DNA from 2 places in the uncultured Gilvimarinus sp. genome. Region 2 is predicted to be linked to the other one. Evidence: predicted binding sites of a transcription regulator. Region 2 holds the regulator's gene; the other holds the start of a gene.
The links. Region 2 encodes FliA, which starts transcription of late flagellar genes. Its sites were predicted from a motif close to TAAAGTTATNNNNNNNNCGGCCGATANCC; they were not measured.
Positions count from the first base shown of each region.

Region 1 (8,635 bases), on a different contig from region 2:
AGGCCTCATGGCTCGTTAGACAACACTAGCTCAACAATGTATCCACTCGGCGCAGCTGCAATACCACGGCGGCGCCGTCGATCACTTGCGGGCGAAAGTACTCCTCGGCCATAGGGGCAATAGCGCAGTTCGCCGGAAGGGGGCCACGATGCTTAACCAGCTCTTGCATCTGCGGCAAAAACATAAATTGCAGCCACTGGGTAAACGTTAGGGTATCTACCGCAAAGGGCGCGGTACTAGCGAGCGCCTCGGCCGAGGGTGACTCGCTATGCCATAAATTTAGCTCGCGTAACGCCACCTCTAAGTCAATCAAGATATCGGCGACGGCTATGTGTTTATCACTCATACGGGACGGGCTTACGCTTCAATGTGTCGGGTAAAAGGCGGCAACGAATCTAAAATAGCCTTGCCGTAGCGCTTGGTGACCACGCGCCGGTCCAGTAAAGTAATACGGCCGGTATCACCTTCGGTGCGCAGCAAGCGGCCACAGGCCTGAATCAATTTTAACGAGGCGTCGGGGATAGTAATTTGCATAAAAGGGTTGCCGCCACGCTGCTCGACCCACTCGGCAACAGACGCTTCAATCGGGTCGTCGGGCACCGCAAACGGCAATTTAGCAATTATCACATGGGCACAGTAATCGCCGGGCAAGTCGACCCCTTCGGCAAAGCTTGCCAAGCCAAACAGCACACTGCCCTCGCCTTTATCAACTTTTTTGCGATGAGCCACCAACATTTCTTGCTTAGAGCTTTCGCCTTGCAACAAAATTTTGCTCTGCCAAAGCGCGGGCAGCTCATCGTAAACATCAAGCATTTGCCGGCGGGATGAAAACAACACCAGCGAGCCTTCAGTCGGTTGCAGCAGCTCGGGCAGTTGCTGTACCAACGCGGCGGTGTGGGCGCGACTGTCACCGGCATCAACCGCGTCTTTAGGAACATGCAAAATACCTTTGGCAAAGTCAAACGGGCTGGGCACCACCGCATAGCGGCTGTCATCGGGGGTGCCGGTGCGCATCTGCAGGCGATCAAACTTACCCAGCGCGGTTAAGGTCGCCGAGGTTAGCACCGCACCATAGGCGCGATTCCACAAACTAAACTCTAAGGTACGGGCCGCCAAAATGGGGCTTGAGCAAACCTCGATATCGTAATTGCCGTTAAAGTCTATCAGCGTTAGCCAGCGCGCTTTGGGAATACTTTTATCGCCATCGCTGCGCGCGTAACTTAACCATAAACCCGCATTGGCCTCAGCACGCGCATGCCAGGCACCGATGATTGGGTAATTGGTTTCCAAGTCAACTTTAGGCACGCGGCAATGGGCATCCTCCATCGCCTCGTTTAACTCGGCGGCAACTTTACTTAACAGGTCGGTTAAACGATCAAAGCTTGAATGCAATTGCTCGGCTTGCGCGACGATATTATCGGGCACCACCCCTCCGACAAACCGGTAGTGGTTGGTTTTCCAATCGCGCGAACTGTCCTCTAACGATTGGATGCGCTCATCCAGCACCGGATACAACATATCCAGCTCACGTTTACACTCAATGAGCTGGCCAGGCAATTGCTCGGCGTAATCATCAACACGACCGGCACCGCTGATCTGCCCGAGGATTGTCCCCAAGCCTTTATTGCATTGCTCCAACCAGCGACTGGTCGAGAGCATACGACTGTGGTGGGCGAAGTGATTAAGCGCTTTGTCGGGAAGATGATGCCCCTCGTCAAAGACGTAAATCGTCTCTTCCGGGTCGGGTAAGATCGCGCCACCACCCAGCGCCAAATCAGCCAACACCATATCGTGATTGGTGACAATACAATCGGCGGTATGCAGCGCATCGCGGGCTTTAAAAAAGCTACAGGCAGACACATTGGAACAGCGCCGACCGGTGCACTGACGGTGATCGGTCGTGACTCGCGCCCAGTCGTTAGGCTCTAACCGGGTCGGCCACGAGTCTCGCTCGCCATCCCATTTATTGCCTGCCAACGCATCCATCATGGACTCGTACAACTTTACCCCTTCGGCATCAACGCTGGGTAATTCGTCCTCGTAGAGTGCCCGGGTCGGATCAACCGCCGATGCAAATTCGCTCATCAAATTGTCGAGCTTAGACAGACACACATAGCGGCCGCGACCTTTGGCCAGGGCAAAACTAAACGATAAGTCTGTGTGGTTGCGCAGCTCGGGTAAGTCTTTGTGCACGATTTGCTCTTGCAACGCGACGGTAGCGGTAGATACCACCAACTTTTTACCCAGCGCTTTGGCAATAATAATGGCGGGCAAAAGGTACGCAATGGTTTTACCGGTACCGGTCCCGGCCTCGACCACGCACACATGGCCCCCGGTGTTGCGCACGCCCTCGGCGTCAGTGCCAATCGCGCCGAGGGTGCGGGCAATCTCGGCAATCATCAGTTTTTGGCCGTGGCGCGGCCCCAACTCGCGGCTTTGCAAAAACGCCGAGTAGGTTTGCTGGATTTTTTGCTTTAACTCATCGGTTAACATTCGCGTTACTGACCGCCGCCGGTGGCCGCCAACTTATTGCGCACCGGGTTGGCGTACATGGCCTGAACAATATCGCGATAATCCGACGGCACCGCTTGTAAACGCAAATCAAAACTGGCGCGTTCGTCACTGACATTGCTCGGCTCGTAAGACAGGCTTTTGTCCGAGTAAGGCAGCGAGCGGGCCTCTTCGCCCACTTGGTCAAACGCCATACAGTTGCTTGAGTGCAGGACGTAATTACTCCAAATTTGACGATCAATTTCGGCGGTTACCGCATCGGTATCGGCAAAGTCGCCACTGAGCACGTCACCAAACGCAACGTGCACATGACCCTTTTGCCCGGCAATGCCACGGGCAATACTTTGCACATCTTCTTGATCGCCTTTTTGATAAGCGCCCGAGGTACGCTGCTGGTGCAACTCATGGGCTTTTGCCTCATCGCACGGGTCCAACTCATAAGAGATAGACACAGGCACAATCGATAGCTCGCGCACGTAATCGGCATAGTCTTCCGTTTTCGGACGATTGAGCGTCAGCATACCCACCACGGCCGAGTTCGTCAGGTCATTGCCGTCTTTAGCACGACCCTCGCGCTGGGCAATCCAGATATTGGCGTTCTCGGCGGTTAACGAATGGTAAATATAGGCCGAAAGCTTTTTCGCCGCTTTTAACTTCTCCCGTGGCGCCTTGGCCGAGCGATTGACGATAAAGCTCTTATTCAGGCGCATTAAATCCGACACATACTCTTTGGTAAGCAAGTTATCGCCAATGGCAATTCGCAAGGTTTTAAAACCTGCGTGGTACAAGCTCCAATTGACAAACGCAGGGTCCATGGCGATATCACGATGGTTGCTGACAAACAAATAAGCGCGGTTCGGGTCGAGTTTATCCAGCCCCGAGTGGGTGATTTCAGTCGTGGTGCTTTCAATCATATGGCGCATGTACTTCTCGACCACCAGCTGAAACTTATCGACGCTGTCCACCCCCACCAGTTCGCGACGCATAACCCGAGCCACCAGCGGGCGTAAGATGAAGCCTAAAGGCCCGGCCAGGCGCGGAAACTTTAAGCGCATCACCGCATCGGCCAGCTCCCGGTCAGCTAAAATCCGGTCGAGTACCGGGCGAACTTCATCGTCATTGTAAGGGCGGATATCGTCAAAATCAGTCATGGGCAAATATCTAACGGTTAGTCATCATAAAGAAGTCAGTAGAAATCGTTAGTCGCTTGCAAACATCAGCGAACTAGGTAGCCTAAACCGCGATTATCGGTAAGGCTTGGCCCGACTCTACGGCAGGCAAAATTAGCGCATAAAACTTGCACGTAAATAAGGCGCACAACATACCCAAAAGAGGTGCAAAATGCCACTCACAGCGAGTAAAACCTGCCCTTGTGGCTCGGGCAAACGCCCTATGGACTGCTGTAACCCTTTTATATTGCACGGTGGCAACCCGCAAACCGCCGAGCAATTAATGCGCTCGCGCTACAGCGCACACGTTTTGTTAGCGGTAGACTACCTCTGGCACACTTGGAGCCCCTCGGTACGGGGGCACAGCTCACCCGAGGCGATCCGCGAGTGGGCCAGCAGCTGCGAGTGGCTAGGGCTTGAGATCCTCGCCTGTGAGCGCGGTGGTCTTGGGGATGATGAGGGCACGGTAACCTTTTGTGCCCATTACCGGCTGGCGGGGCGGGAGCAGCAACACTTAGAGAAGTCGCTATTTCGGCGTGAAAATGGCGTGTGGCGCTACCTTGATCACGCGCCATAGCCGCTCAAGAAGTGCGTTAAAACAGCCTACTGGCCGATAAATCAACCAAATTCTGTGACACGTAATGATGTTTTCGGCGCCAAAAGTCGTTACACTTTATACTTCGGGTGCCACATAGGGCACAAGGGCACTCTGGGTTACTGAATGAAAATTTTGTTGGTTGAAGACAGCGCTACACTGCGCCACGCGATGAGCCAGTACATCACTGAAGCCGGCCACACCCCGCTGGTGGCCGACAGTGGTGAGGCCGCGTTGCAGCTGCTGGAAGATACCCCGGTGGACATGATTATCATGGACGTCGAGATGCCCGGCTTAAACGGTTTTGAAACAACCGCGCTGATTCGCGAGTGGCTCGGCAGCCACTGGATTCCCATCATTTTTGTCACCGGCATGAGTGACGACGAGGATTACCGTCAAGGTATTGAGGCGGGCGGCGATGACTACCTCATCAAACCCGTCAGCAAGATGATCATCAACGCCAAGATCCGCGCGATGGAGCGGATCGCCGATATGCGCGATCAACTCAGCAAGCTCAACAACGAGCTGGAAGAGCTCAGCCAATTAGACAGCCTGACGCAGCTGCTCAACCGCCGCACTTTTAACGAGTACGCGCAAAAGCAGTGGCTACTGGCCGGGCGCCAGCTCACCCACACCTGTGTGCTGATGCTTGATGTTGACCACTTTAAGCTCTACAACGACCACTATGGCCACCCCGCTGGGGACCGCTGTTTGGTGCAAGTGGGTAACGCCATAAAAAGCTGCCTAAAACGTCCTTACGATTTGCTGGGCCGTTACGGGGGGGAGGAGTTTGTTGTGCTACTGCCCGACACCGACGTCAGTGGCGCCACACGAGTGGGGGAGTCGATCCGCCGCGCCGTCGCCAATCAGGCGGTACCCCACGAGGCATCGCCCACCAGCGCTCATGTCACTGTGTCGATTGGCGGTGCCAGCTGCTCGCAAACGGCGGGCTACTCGCTAGAAGAGGTGATAAAAGCCGCTGACCGAGCACTGTATCGCGCAAAGCATTCGGGCCGCGATTGCTTTGAGATCGATGAGATGACCGCCCACCGCACGGTCGTGGTGGCGTACCCTGACGCCGAGATCCAGCTGCAAGCCTGCGAAGCACTGCAACCTCACTACAATTTAATCACCGCCGATAACACCGACGAGGCGTTGGAGCTATCGCTGAATATTCGCCCCGATTTAGTGGTACTCAGCCCGGCGATGACGGACGTAAAAGGCCGAACGTTAACCGAGCGATTGGCCCAGGCCGCACGGACTCAGACAACTCCGCTGCTGTTTATACTGAGCGACGACAGTATCTTTGATACCCCGCCCGGCACCTCATCGCTATCGCTACCCAGCGAGCGAGCCCGACTGCCCGCCATGGCCGCCCGTCTCATTGACGGTACTTAACCCAACCCGCTACAAGGTGCGCGCCGAGTTATACCAATTAACGTCGCGCGCGTACTTATCCACCTGATCCACCACATCCAACACCAGTGCAAACAGCGCCATCCGCACCAATACGCCATTGTCGGCCTGACGAAAAATCGCGAGATTGGGGTTGTGATTTAAATCGTTGTCCAACTCGTTGGCGCCCGCCCTAGAATCGCGCGGCAGCGGATGCATAATGACGGTATTGGGCTCACAGTACTGGGTGTAAATGGCCTGATTCAACCGAAACCGGCCGCGATACATATCCGCCTCTTCTTTCGTGGCAAAACGCTCCTCCTGAATTCGCGTGGAGTAGGCGATATCGACACTGGAAATACTCTGAGGTAAATCATCCGTGACCACCACGGTGTGCCCGGCCTCGCGCATTTGCTCGACAATCGACTCGGGCATCGCCAGCTCCACCGGCGACACCAGCGTAATATGAATATTCTTGAACAAGCTCAACAACTTACACAACGAGTGTACTGTGCGACCGTATTTTAAATCGCCAATCAGCGCGATCCGCAACCCATCTATCTCACGCCCCTTGGAGGCCAGCTCTTTGCGAATGGTGTACAAGTCTAGCAATGCTTGGCTGGGGTGCTCGTTTGCGCCATCGCCGCCGTTTAACACCGGCACGCGGCTGGCATCGGCAAACTCGGCCACCGACCCCTCTTGTGGGTGGCGCATACAGATCACATCAGAGAAACCCGACAACACCCGCGCGGTATCGTACAGAGACTCCCCCTTGGTGATAGCCGAGCTTTCAAAACCGGTAGTCTCGCGCACTTCACCACCCAACAAATTAAACGCGCAACCAAAGCTAATGCGGGTGCGGGTACTCGGCTCAAAAAACATATTACCCAGAATAGCGCCCTCTAACACACGGGTTACCCGACGACGCAGGGCATAGGGCGCCATGGCGTCCGCCACCTCAAATATGCGCTGTATATCGGCGCGATCAAACTGAGCAATAGAGAGAATGTGGGAGCCGGTAAATATCACGTTGAATCCTCAGGGCGGGGCCGCAGGTGGGTGAGAGAAGATTGCCGCGGCTATTTTAACGCCCCTCGCGGCGATGGCAAACGACAAAACCAAGAGATTTTGCAAAAAATGATTCACGCGCCTTGAACCGATGTTAAAAAGGCTTTATAAAATCGTCCCGCGGCCGATAATGGTTATACCTTAACTATTATTACATCAGGAATCGACGGGCGTGAGTCCACCGCCCGGCAGCAAGAATAAGGACAAACTGTGCCCGATCATCCCGATACATTGGCAAAATACTGCCCCACCCAAACGGCACTCGCGATTGTCGAGAGCCAGGCATTGCGCTGGAGTGCTCCCGCGCTCTTCGCCGATCCGTTTGAGCTGAATCACCGCACCACGCTCGCGTTTGACCCACACTCGCTGCTCGACAGTGTGATTCGCGCCGCCTGCGGGATGATCTTTGCGCGCGATGAGCCCCGAGGTAACTCACCGCTGTCGACGGTGATTCGCCGCTGGCGCGACGAAGAGCGCTTCGCCTCGCCCGAGGAGGCCGAGGAAGCTCTGCACGAATTAATGGCACGGATGGTGGACCAACGCCAGAGCGCCATCGATGAAATGATGAGCGAGTGGCGCCAGTACACCCGCGCACTGCGTATTTGCTCGTTCAGCACCAAAGCCGACAACCTAACCGCTTGGCAATATTACGCCGATTGTCATCGCGGGGCGGTGCTCAAATTTGCCTGTGGCGAGAACACCTCACTCGCGCACCCTAAAGCCGTTAACTACAACCCGATACGGCCCGAGATTTCCAGCTTAAAAGACCAACTTAATGCGGTGTTGCACAACGAGCAGCTGCGCCCACAGGACACCTTTGAAGATAAATTTTTGAGTAAGCCGCCCACCGCCAAAGGCGAAAAAGAGTGGCGCTGCTTTACCGAGGCAGGCGACGAAGACGGTTTGCGAGACAACAACGAACAACATTGGTATATCGACCGGCCGTTTGCACAGGATGAACTTAAATCCGTCTACCTCGGCGCCTTTATGCCGGTATCGGACAAAAAAGCCTTACTCGATGCGGTCAAAAAACATAACCCCGATACCAAAGTATTTCAGGCGTTGCCCGTGGCCGGGAAGTACGAGGTGGAGTTTACCCGCGTATAACGCCATCACCTTGGGTCATTAAAAACGCCGCCGGGCGCTGTACACGCCAATCAATAACAACAACGCTAAAATCACCGAAGGGCCACTGCCCCAGCGCATAAAAGGCGTCTGGCCATAAGCCGGATAAACAGTGCCCGCCAGAGTAGTCGCCACAAACTGCCGGGTTTTCGCCACGACGTCTCCGCTGGGGTCGACAATCGCACTCACACCATTGTTGGTACTGCGAATCATATAACGACCGGTTTCCAGTGCGCGCATTTGTGCCATCTGCAAGTGTTGTAGCGGACCGATCGAGTCGGCAAACCAAGCATCGTTACTCACCGTCATTAACACATTGCTGTTGTGGGCACTTTTCGCCACCAGCGATGGATACACCACCTCGTAGCAAATGGTCGGGGCGATGGCAATGCCATTAACCGCCAACCCACTTTGATGATCGGGGCCAATGTTAATGTAGGAGGTCGGCAGGTCAAAAAACTCGATAGAACCGCGCAGCCATTGCTCCAGTGGCACATACTCACCAAACGGCACTAAACGACGCTTGTGATAAATACCCAGCGCGTCCCCCAACCCCACCAGTGAGTTGTAATAGCGCCGTTGTTGCTGATCATCGTAGATAATGCCGGTAATCAAGCCGGTATCGGTTTCGCTCGCGCGCCGGCTAACGGTATTTAAAAAATCCAGCGCCCGATGATAGGTTAACGGCACCGCCGCTTCGGGCCAGATCAACCAGTCGGCGCCCCAGAGCGGCTCGCTTAAGTGTTGCAACCGCTCAAGGGTCGGCTGGGCG
Region 1 is NZ_CAXAUC010000004.1:189,279-197,913, reverse strand. Features, by position in the region: gene AACY82_RS09300 (YqcC family protein) at 26-346, opposite strand; gene dinG (ATP-dependent DNA helicase DinG) at 358-2,493, opposite strand; gene AACY82_RS09290 (1-acyl-sn-glycerol-3-phosphate acyltransferase) at 2,499-3,662, opposite strand; gene AACY82_RS09285 (YchJ family metal-binding protein) at 3,853-4,257, shown strand; gene AACY82_RS09280 (diguanylate cyclase) at 4,402-5,673, shown strand; gene AACY82_RS09275 (aspartate carbamoyltransferase) at 5,683-6,699, opposite strand; gene AACY82_RS09270 (DUF2971 domain-containing protein) at 6,949-7,845, shown strand; gene lnt (apolipoprotein N-acyltransferase) at 7,864-8,635, opposite strand, start outside.
Region 1: AACY82_RS09270 (DUF2971 domain-containing protein) is a predicted target of FliA. The motif match lies at 6,843-6,871, and genes of this name have one in related genera.

Region 2 (8,635 bases):
TGAGACGGCCCTTTATCAGTTTATTGGGCAATATTTGTGGCCCTTTATGCGCATTGGCGCGATGTTTATGGCGGTGCCCATCATTGGCGCCCGCACCGTTCCCGCTCGCGTGCGCTTAGTGTTGGCCCTATTGGTGACGGCGCTGGTAAGCCCATTATTGGCACCGGCGCCGACAATAGAGCTGCTGGGTATGCCGGCGATGCTGCGAGTATTACAAGAGGTGTTAATAGGGCTGGCGCTGGGGTTTAGTTTTCAGGTGGTCATGCATATCTTCGTGCTCTCGGGGCAGTTAGTCGCCATGAAAATGGGGCTGGGCTTCGCGTCAATGAATGACCCTAGCAACGGGATTTCAGTTACGGTGCTGTCGCAGTTCTATTTATTGCTCTCTACGGTATTGTTTTTGATTTTTAACGGTCATTTGCTGGTGATTGATTTAATTGTGCGCAGCTTTGACAGCATTCCTATTGGTACGGGTATCGGATACGGTGAGTTTGCCATGATTGCCGGTATGGGGTCGTGGTTGTTTAACGCGGCCTTGGTGTTTGTTTTGCCGCTGTTTACCGCGTTGCTGGTGATCAATATGGCGTTTGGCATTATGAACCGCTCAGCACCGCAAATTAACGTGTTTACCGTAGGGTTTCCGATTGCGCTGATTTTTGGCTTGATTTTTATGTGGCTAAGCTTGGTGGCTTTTATCCCTTACTTTCGCAATGTTTTTGACGCAGCGGCGATTTTTGCCGAGCACCTGTTGAGGCTTCGCTGATGGCAGAAGGTGGCGACGACAGCAGTCAGGAAAAAACGGAAGAGGCAACCCCCCGAAAACTTGAGAAAGCCCGGGAGGACGGCCAAATACCGCGCTCGCGTGATTTAACGACGACGTTTATTCTGCTGGCCGGAACCATTGGCCTTTATAGTTTTAGTGAGTCCATTTCTGGCAGCATGATGGGCTTGTCGAAAAATAATTTTAGCCTCAGTCGGGTCGAGGTGTTTGATACGGAGGCAATGTTTGCCCATTTAGTCAGCTCCTTTGCCGAAGGCTTGTTCTCGCTTATCCCTCTGTTTATTTTACTTTTGATTGCCTCGGTGGTTGGGCCTATCGCGTTAGGTGGCTGGCTGCTGAGCGCCAAAGCTATGGCGCCCAAATTTAACCGCATGAATCCAGGCGCTGGTCTTAAACGAATGTTCTCTTTTAAGGCTCTGGTCGAATTGGCGAAATCGCTGGGCAAGGTGGCCACCGTTATGGCGGCGGCCATTTTGGCGTTAAAGCTGTGGCAGCAGGATATTTTACAGCTCGCGGGCGAAGAAACTCAGTCTGCGGTGGTGGAATCGTTAAAAATCAGTGGGATTACCACAATTTTGATGGCAGCGGTAACGATATTAATTGCGTTGGTTGATGTGCCGTTTCAGATTATGGACCACAGTAAAAAGCTAAAGATGTCTAAACAGGAAATAAAGGACGAGCACAAAGATAGCGAGGGTAAACCCGAGGTAAAAGGCCGAATCAGGCAGCTGCAGCGCGAGATGGCGCAACGTAGAATGATGGCCCAAGTACCTGATGCCGATGTGGTGATTACCAACCCGACCCACTATGCCGTTGCGCTAAAATACGACCCCGAGAAAATGGCAACCCCGGTTATGTTAGCCAAAGGCGGTGATCAAATAGCGCTAAAAATACGTGAAATTGCCAAGGCCAACGGCGTGGAGATTATCGAGTCGCCGGTGTTGGCGCGCTCTATTTTTCACACCACCGATATCGATGAGGCAATCCCCACTGGGCTGTACGTGGCGGTTGCCCAGGTATTAGCCTATGTTTTTGGCTTGCGCAATTACCGCCGGGGGCAAGGCGAGCGGCCGCCGTATCCACGGGTCAATGTGCCGCGAGACTTGCGCTACGATTAAACTCGGTTGCTTTTACTAATTATTCTACCTCTTCCGTAAAACAGGTACGCTTCTTGCGATACCCCTGGTGTTATTCACTTGGGGCGTCAAAAAACCGTACATATGGCCATATCACTCGGACAGTTTAATAAAGAGAACGGCAAAAACGCGTTGCTGCAACTGCAGGGAATGGGCCAAGGCAATATTGGCATTCCGGTGTTGTTGATCATGCTGTTGGGCATGATGATTCTGCCAGTGCCGGCGTTTATGCTGGATGCCTTCTTTTCCTTTAATATCGCTCTGTCCATCGTTGTTCTGTTGGTTGGTATTTACGCCATGCGGCCGCTGGATTTTGCCGCGTTCCCCACTATCTTATTGGTCGCCACCTTGATGCGCTTGGCTCTCAATGTTGCCTCTACTCGCGTCGTCTTGCTCAATGGGCACGAGGGTGGCGATGCCGCTGGTAAAGTTATTCAAGCCTTTGGTGAGGTGGTCATTGGCGGTAATTACGCGGTAGGTTTGGTGGTGTTTTTGATCTTAATGATCATTAACTTTGTCGTGGTGACCAAAGGTGCTGGCCGTATTTCTGAGGTAAGCGCCCGATTTACGTTGGATGCCATGCCGGGTAAGCAAATGGCGATTGACGCCGACTTGAATGCTGGCCTGATTGATCAGGAAGAGGCGCGCCGGCGTCGGGAAGATGTCGCCAGTGAGGCAGACTTTTACGGCGCAATGGATGGTGCCAGTAAGTTTGTGCGCGGCGATGCTATCGCGGGTATTTTGATTCTGGCGATTAACATTATCGGCGGTATCGGTATCGGCATGGTGCAGCATAGCCTTGAGTTTTCCGATGCGCTGGAAAAATACGTACTGTTAACCATCGGTGACGGCTTGGTTGCGCAAATCCCCTCGCTGTTGTTGTCGACTGCGACGGCTATCTTGGTAACCCGGGTCAATAGTGCGCAGGATATGCGCACGCAAGTGCTGACCCAAATGTTTGACTCTCCCAAAGCCTTGCTGATCGCAGCTGGGATTTTGTTCATTATGGGGGCGATTCCCGGCATGCCTCATGTCGCCTTTTTAGGGCTCGCTATTATCTGTGGCGCGCTGGCGTACTTTATTCACTGGCGCAAAGGTCAGCCTGAAGCGCTGGATGATGATTATATCCCCAAAAATCAAAATCGCCGCGCAACCAGTGCGCCAACTTCGGGTGGCCAAGCTCAAATCGCCGAGCCCGCCACGGCCTTGCCGCCAGGCGAGCAAGCGGTGGAGCTTAACTGGGACGATGTGCAACCGGTGGATATTATCGGCCTAGAGGTAGGCTATCGCTTGATTCCCATGGTCGATAAAAGTCAAGGCGGGGCGCTGCTGGGGCGTATTAAAGGGGTACGCAAAAAACTGTCGCAAGATATGGGCTTTTTAGTTCCCACGGTTCATATCCGTGACAACTTGGAGCTGGTGCCCAATGGTTATCGTCTGACCTTGATGGGCGTAACGGCGGCGGAGGCCGAGGTGCATCCGGATCGCGAACTGGCCATTAACCCCGGTCAAGTGTTTGGCGAGCTGGAGGGCATTAAAACGCAGGACCCAGCTTTTGGGTTGGATGCGGTGTGGATCGCCAGCTCGCAAAAAGAGCAAGCGCAAACTCTGGGTTATACAGTGGTGGACGCGAGCACCGTGGTCGCAACGCACCTGAATCAAATATTGCAGCAGCATGTGCACGAGCTGCTGGGGCATGAAGACGTACAAAAGTTGCTGGATATGCTGGCTAAGTCATCGCCCAAATTAGTCGAAGAGTTGGTGCCCAATACCTTAAGCCTGAACACCCTGCTTAAGGTGCTGCAAAACTTACTGCGCGAGAAAGTTGCCATTCGCGATCTGCGCTCAATCGCCGAAGCTTTGGCGGCGCATCCCAATAAGAGTCAAGATCCCGCCGCTTTAACCGCTGCGGCGCGTGCCGCGCTGGGTCGCCAAATTGTCCAAAACATCGTAGGGACGGCGCCTAGCGTGCCGGTTATCACCTTAAGCCCCGAGCTGGAACAGTTATTGCTGAATACCGTAGTACAAGCTCAAAAAGCTGGCGCTGATGACGGCGCGTATGTAGAGCCCGCACTGGCGGAAAAACTACAGCGCTCGTTACTGGAGGCGTCACAGAAGCAAGAAGCGGCCGGTAAGCCGGCGGTGCTATTAGTCGCAGCTCCTCTGCGTCCGATGCTCTCGCGCTTTTGTCGCCACAGCTTGCCAGACATGCCGGTACTGGCTTACACAGAAATACCGGATAACAAACAAATTACGATCGAAGCGTCAGTTACGGCTGATCGCTAAGTGCGGGAAGAGGGTAAAACATGCAGGTAAAACGTTTTGTTGCGACAGATATGCGGCGCGCCCTTGAGTTGGTGCGTCAAGAGCTGGGCTCAGACGCTGTTATTTTATCGAGCCGTCGGGTGCGCGAAGGGGTCGAGATCTTAACCAGCGCCGCGAACACCCCCGTTACCAACGCGGCGCCTGCGGTCTCTGCGGCGGCGCCAGCAGCGGCAACCGAGGCCGCCGTGTTCGCAGGCGTCGGCGGCAACAAGTCAGCTCTGAGTGCCCGCGAGATTCACGACGAAATCGCGCTTGCCAGCCGCCAGCGAATGGCCCGACAACAGGCGGAGGCATCGGCTGACGAATTCTTGGGGAGTAATCAAGTGGTCAACGCCGGTATTGCCCGGCGAAACGCGGCCCAGACAGAGCCGCAAAATGCGGCACCGGCGCGAGTACAAACCGCAGCCGAGCGCTACGGCTTGCTTGACGACGTTGCCCCCAGCAGCACTAACACCAGCAAAAATAGTGATGAGATTGGCCAGCTGCACGAGGAAATTGCGCAAATGCGTGAGCTGTTAGAAGAACAGCTTAGCCGTCTTGGGGCGCCCCCCTCTGGCCCCAACAGTGGTCAAGTGGCGAGTTTAATCCGCCGCTTTGAACGTATGGGTTTTGCGCCCAATGTCTGCGAGCCACTGTTAAAGCAACCGTTTAAAAGCCGAGTGTTGGCAAAAGCTTGGCCCGAGGCCATGGCGCGAATGGCGAAAGCGGTACCTGTAATCGATCAGGATTTTACGGCGAGCGGCGGCGTGTTTGCGCTGGTTGGCCCCACTGGTGCAGGTAAAACGACCACTATCGCCAAACTTGCCGCACGTTACGTGCTTGAGCACGGTGCCGACAAGGTAGCATTGGTAACGACGGATACCTATCGCCTGGCGGGGCACGATCAACTGCGCTCGCTGGCAGCGATTTTACAGGTGCCTGTCAGAGTGGTTGATGACAATAATTCACTGTCGAGCGTGCTGCGATCGTTGCGTCGCTGCGATCTGGTACTGATCGATACCCCTGGGCTGCGCCACGGCGCACCGGAGTTAAAACAACAGATGGCGCAATTGGCTGGTATTGCCAAAATTCAAAGTTTATTAGTGCTGCCGGCCAACAGCCAGGCGCAGATGCTGCAAGCCTCTCGTCACGCGTACAGTGCGGCCGGCTTGAGTGGTTGTATTCTGACTAAGTTGGACGAGACTGCCAGCTTGGGCGAGGCGATGAGCTGCGCCATTGGGTCAAACCTGCCAATCGCCTATACTACCAATGGGCAGGACATTCCCGCCGATATCGCGCCGGCGCGAGGCCATCAATTGGTAGCGACAGCGGTACAGTTGGCGCAACTCAGTCAACACAGCGCGCAAGCGCGCGGCTAACGGCGCGTGGCGCAGGGCGATCGGTGGTGCCGATAAGCCTCAGCAGACAACGAGTGCGTGTTATGCGCGCAATTAGTACATAAAGAGACCAATAACATGAGCCAAAGTCGCCCAGTTCAAGTAATCGCGGTGAGTGGTGGTAAAGGCGGTGTCGGAAAAAGCAATATCTCGGTAAACCTTAGTATCGCGTTAGCACAGATGCGGCGCCGGGTAGTGCTAATGGATGCCGACTTGGGCCTGGCGAACGTCGATGTACTTTTAGGTATTACCCCCAATTTCACACTGGCGGATGTCCTCGCAGGTACCCACAGCCTTCAAGAGGTGCTGGTTACCGGCCCCAGCGGCGTCAAAATTGTACCGGCGGCCTCTGGCGTGCAGCGTATGGCACATTTAAGCGAGGCAGAGCACGCCGGCTTAATTACCGCGTTTAGCGAGCTGAGCAACCAAATTGATGTGCTAGTTATCGATACGGCGGCGGGCATCTCTGACTCGGTGGTGAGCTTTGCGCGGGCGGCCAATGAGGTTTTAGTGGTCGTGTGTGATGAGCCATCGTCAATCACCGATGCTTACGCCTTAATCAAACTGCTTAACAAAGAGTACGATGTACAGCGTTTTCGAGTGGTGGCCAATATGACTCGTACCGCCGCTGAGGGGCAGCAGCTGTTTAATAAACTAAGCGGTGTCTGTGAACGCTTTTTAGATGTTGCGCTACAGTATGTAGGGCAGGTGCCGTTTGACGAGTCTGTACGCAAGGCCGTGCAGCGTCAGCAGGCGGTACTGGAATACGCGCCTCACTCAAAAGTGGCGCAAGCCATGCGGGTGCTGGCCGAGCGGGTCGATAACTGGCCGTTACCCGCTGGGCCAAGTGGGCGATTAGAGTTTTTTGTCGAGCGGTTGTTGCAGGTAACAGCCCCGGAGTATTGATCCATGAACGCGGCAAACGGGTTATCTATGTACACGGAGACAAAAGAGCAGAGCACTGAGATTCGGATAGAGGATTACGCCGATCTCGTCAAGCGAATCGCCTATCATATGATGGCGAGAATGCCTGCCAGTGTACAGCTTGATGATTTGGTTCAGGCTGGCATGATTGGACTACTGGAGGCCTCGCAAAAATACGATGGTAGCAAAGGCGCAAGCTTTGAGACTTACGCGGGTATTCGTATTCGCGGCGCAATCGTCGATGAGATGCGCCGCGGCGACTGGGCTCCACGCTCAGTTCACCGCAACAGCCGCCGGGTAGCCGAGGCGATTAGCCGGGTAGAGGGGCGCGAAGGGCGCGACGCCGAAGATGCCGAAGTGGCCGCCGAACTCGAGATCGAGCTCGATGAGTACCACAGTATTCTCAATGACACCAACGCCAGCCGCTTATTTAGCTACGAAGAGACGTTTGATGACGACGCGAGCGCGGTCGATATCGCCACAACCAGTGAATTTGCCAATCCCCAAGAAACTTTTACCTCATCCAGCCTAAAGCAATCGCTCGCGCAGGCGATAACCCTATTGCCGGAGCGAGAAAAGATGGTGCTGGCCCTGTATTATGATCAGGAGCTGAACCTTAAAGAGATTGGTCAAATTTTAGGCGTTAGTGAGTCTCGGGTTAGCCAGATACACTCTCAGGCGGCTGCGCGACTGCGAGCAAGGTTGTCAGATTGGGGTAGAACTGATTGACCAATGGAGAAATTCCCAGTAATTTCTCGGCTCGCTGGCAATTAGCGTTACCGTTTGTTGTAAGAGCATCGGTGCACTGCCGGTGATACCATCGAATATTGAGTTAAATACACTCCCGGGCGGGTAGACGGAGGACGCATTGGATAAAAACATGAAGATTCTCATTGTCGATGACTTTTCGACAATGCGACGGATCATTAAAAACCTGTTGCGCGATTTAGGTTTCGCCAATACCCACGAGGCAGATGACGGTGTTACCGCACTGCCAATGCTAAAAGGTGGTGGGTTTGATTTTTTGATTACCGACTGGAATATGCCGGGCATGAGCGGTATTGAACTGCTGCGCGCTGTGCGTGGCGATGAAAAACTCGGCTCTTTACCGGTGCTTATGGTAACCGCCGAGGCCAAGCGCGATCAGATCGTTGAGGCCGCTCAAGCGGGTGTGAATGGCTATGTGGTGAAACCTTTTACGGCTGCGGCCTTGAAAGAAAAGATCGAAAAAATCTTCGAACGTGTCGGTTAAACTCCGCTCGTTACGTTGTAAACAATAAGGCACAGCGATGACTTCTGATATACAAGAAAAGGACAATGAATTTTTTGTCAAAGAGATCAAAGAAAGTGCCGGCCTGTTGGTTGAAAAATTACAAGGCAATGACTTTGACGAGGCTTCACGGCTAATTGAGTCCATTACAGAGTCTCGCAATAAACATTTGTATCAGTCCGTCGGTCGTTTGACGCGCGGTTTGCATAACGCCATCGTAAACTTTAACGTTGAAGGCGACCTTGATGGCGAGCCCCCCTCGATTGAAACCTCCGAAATCCGCGATGCCTCCGATCGATTGAAGTACGTAATTGAGCTGACGCAAAAGGCGGCCGACAAAACCATGGACATGGTAGAAGAGGCCGCTCCTATTGCCATGAACCTTGGGCAAGAGGCGAAGTCGCTGCGTACCGAGTGGGTTCGTCTAAAAGACGGTGACATGAGCGCTGAGGAGTTTCGCTCGCTCTATTCGCGGATGGATGATTTTCTTGGTCAGATGGATTCCGGCACTGAGTTGTTGGGACGTAACCTGCAAGAAATTATTTTGGAACAGGGCTTTCAGGATTTAACCGGCCAGGTGCTAAAGCGCGTAATGGCATTAATATCTGAGGTCGAGCAAGACTTGGTAAGTCTGGTGCGAATTGCGGGCCAGGTAGAAGAGATTACAGGTTTGCAAGTGGATGCCGATAACGAGGGTAGAGCGCGAGTTACTGATCGTGCTAACGGTGAAGGTCCACAGATAGATACCAGTAAAAACGATGTGGTTTCCAGTCAAGATGATGTGGATGACTTGCTTTCCAGTCTCGGCTTTTGAGGGTTTCGT
Region 2 is NZ_CAXAUC010000001.1:738,647-747,281, reverse strand. Features, by position in the region: gene fliR (flagellar biosynthetic protein FliR) at 1-763, shown strand, start outside; gene flhB (flagellar biosynthesis protein FlhB) at 763-1,899, shown strand; gene flhA (flagellar biosynthesis protein FlhA) at 2,002-4,203, shown strand; gene flhF (flagellar biosynthesis protein FlhF) at 4,224-5,600, shown strand; gene AACY82_RS03195 (MinD/ParA family protein) at 5,697-6,524, shown strand; gene AACY82_RS03190 (RNA polymerase sigma factor FliA) at 6,528-7,271, shown strand; gene cheY (chemotaxis response regulator CheY) at 7,411-7,794, shown strand; gene AACY82_RS03180 (protein phosphatase CheZ) at 7,832-8,626, shown strand.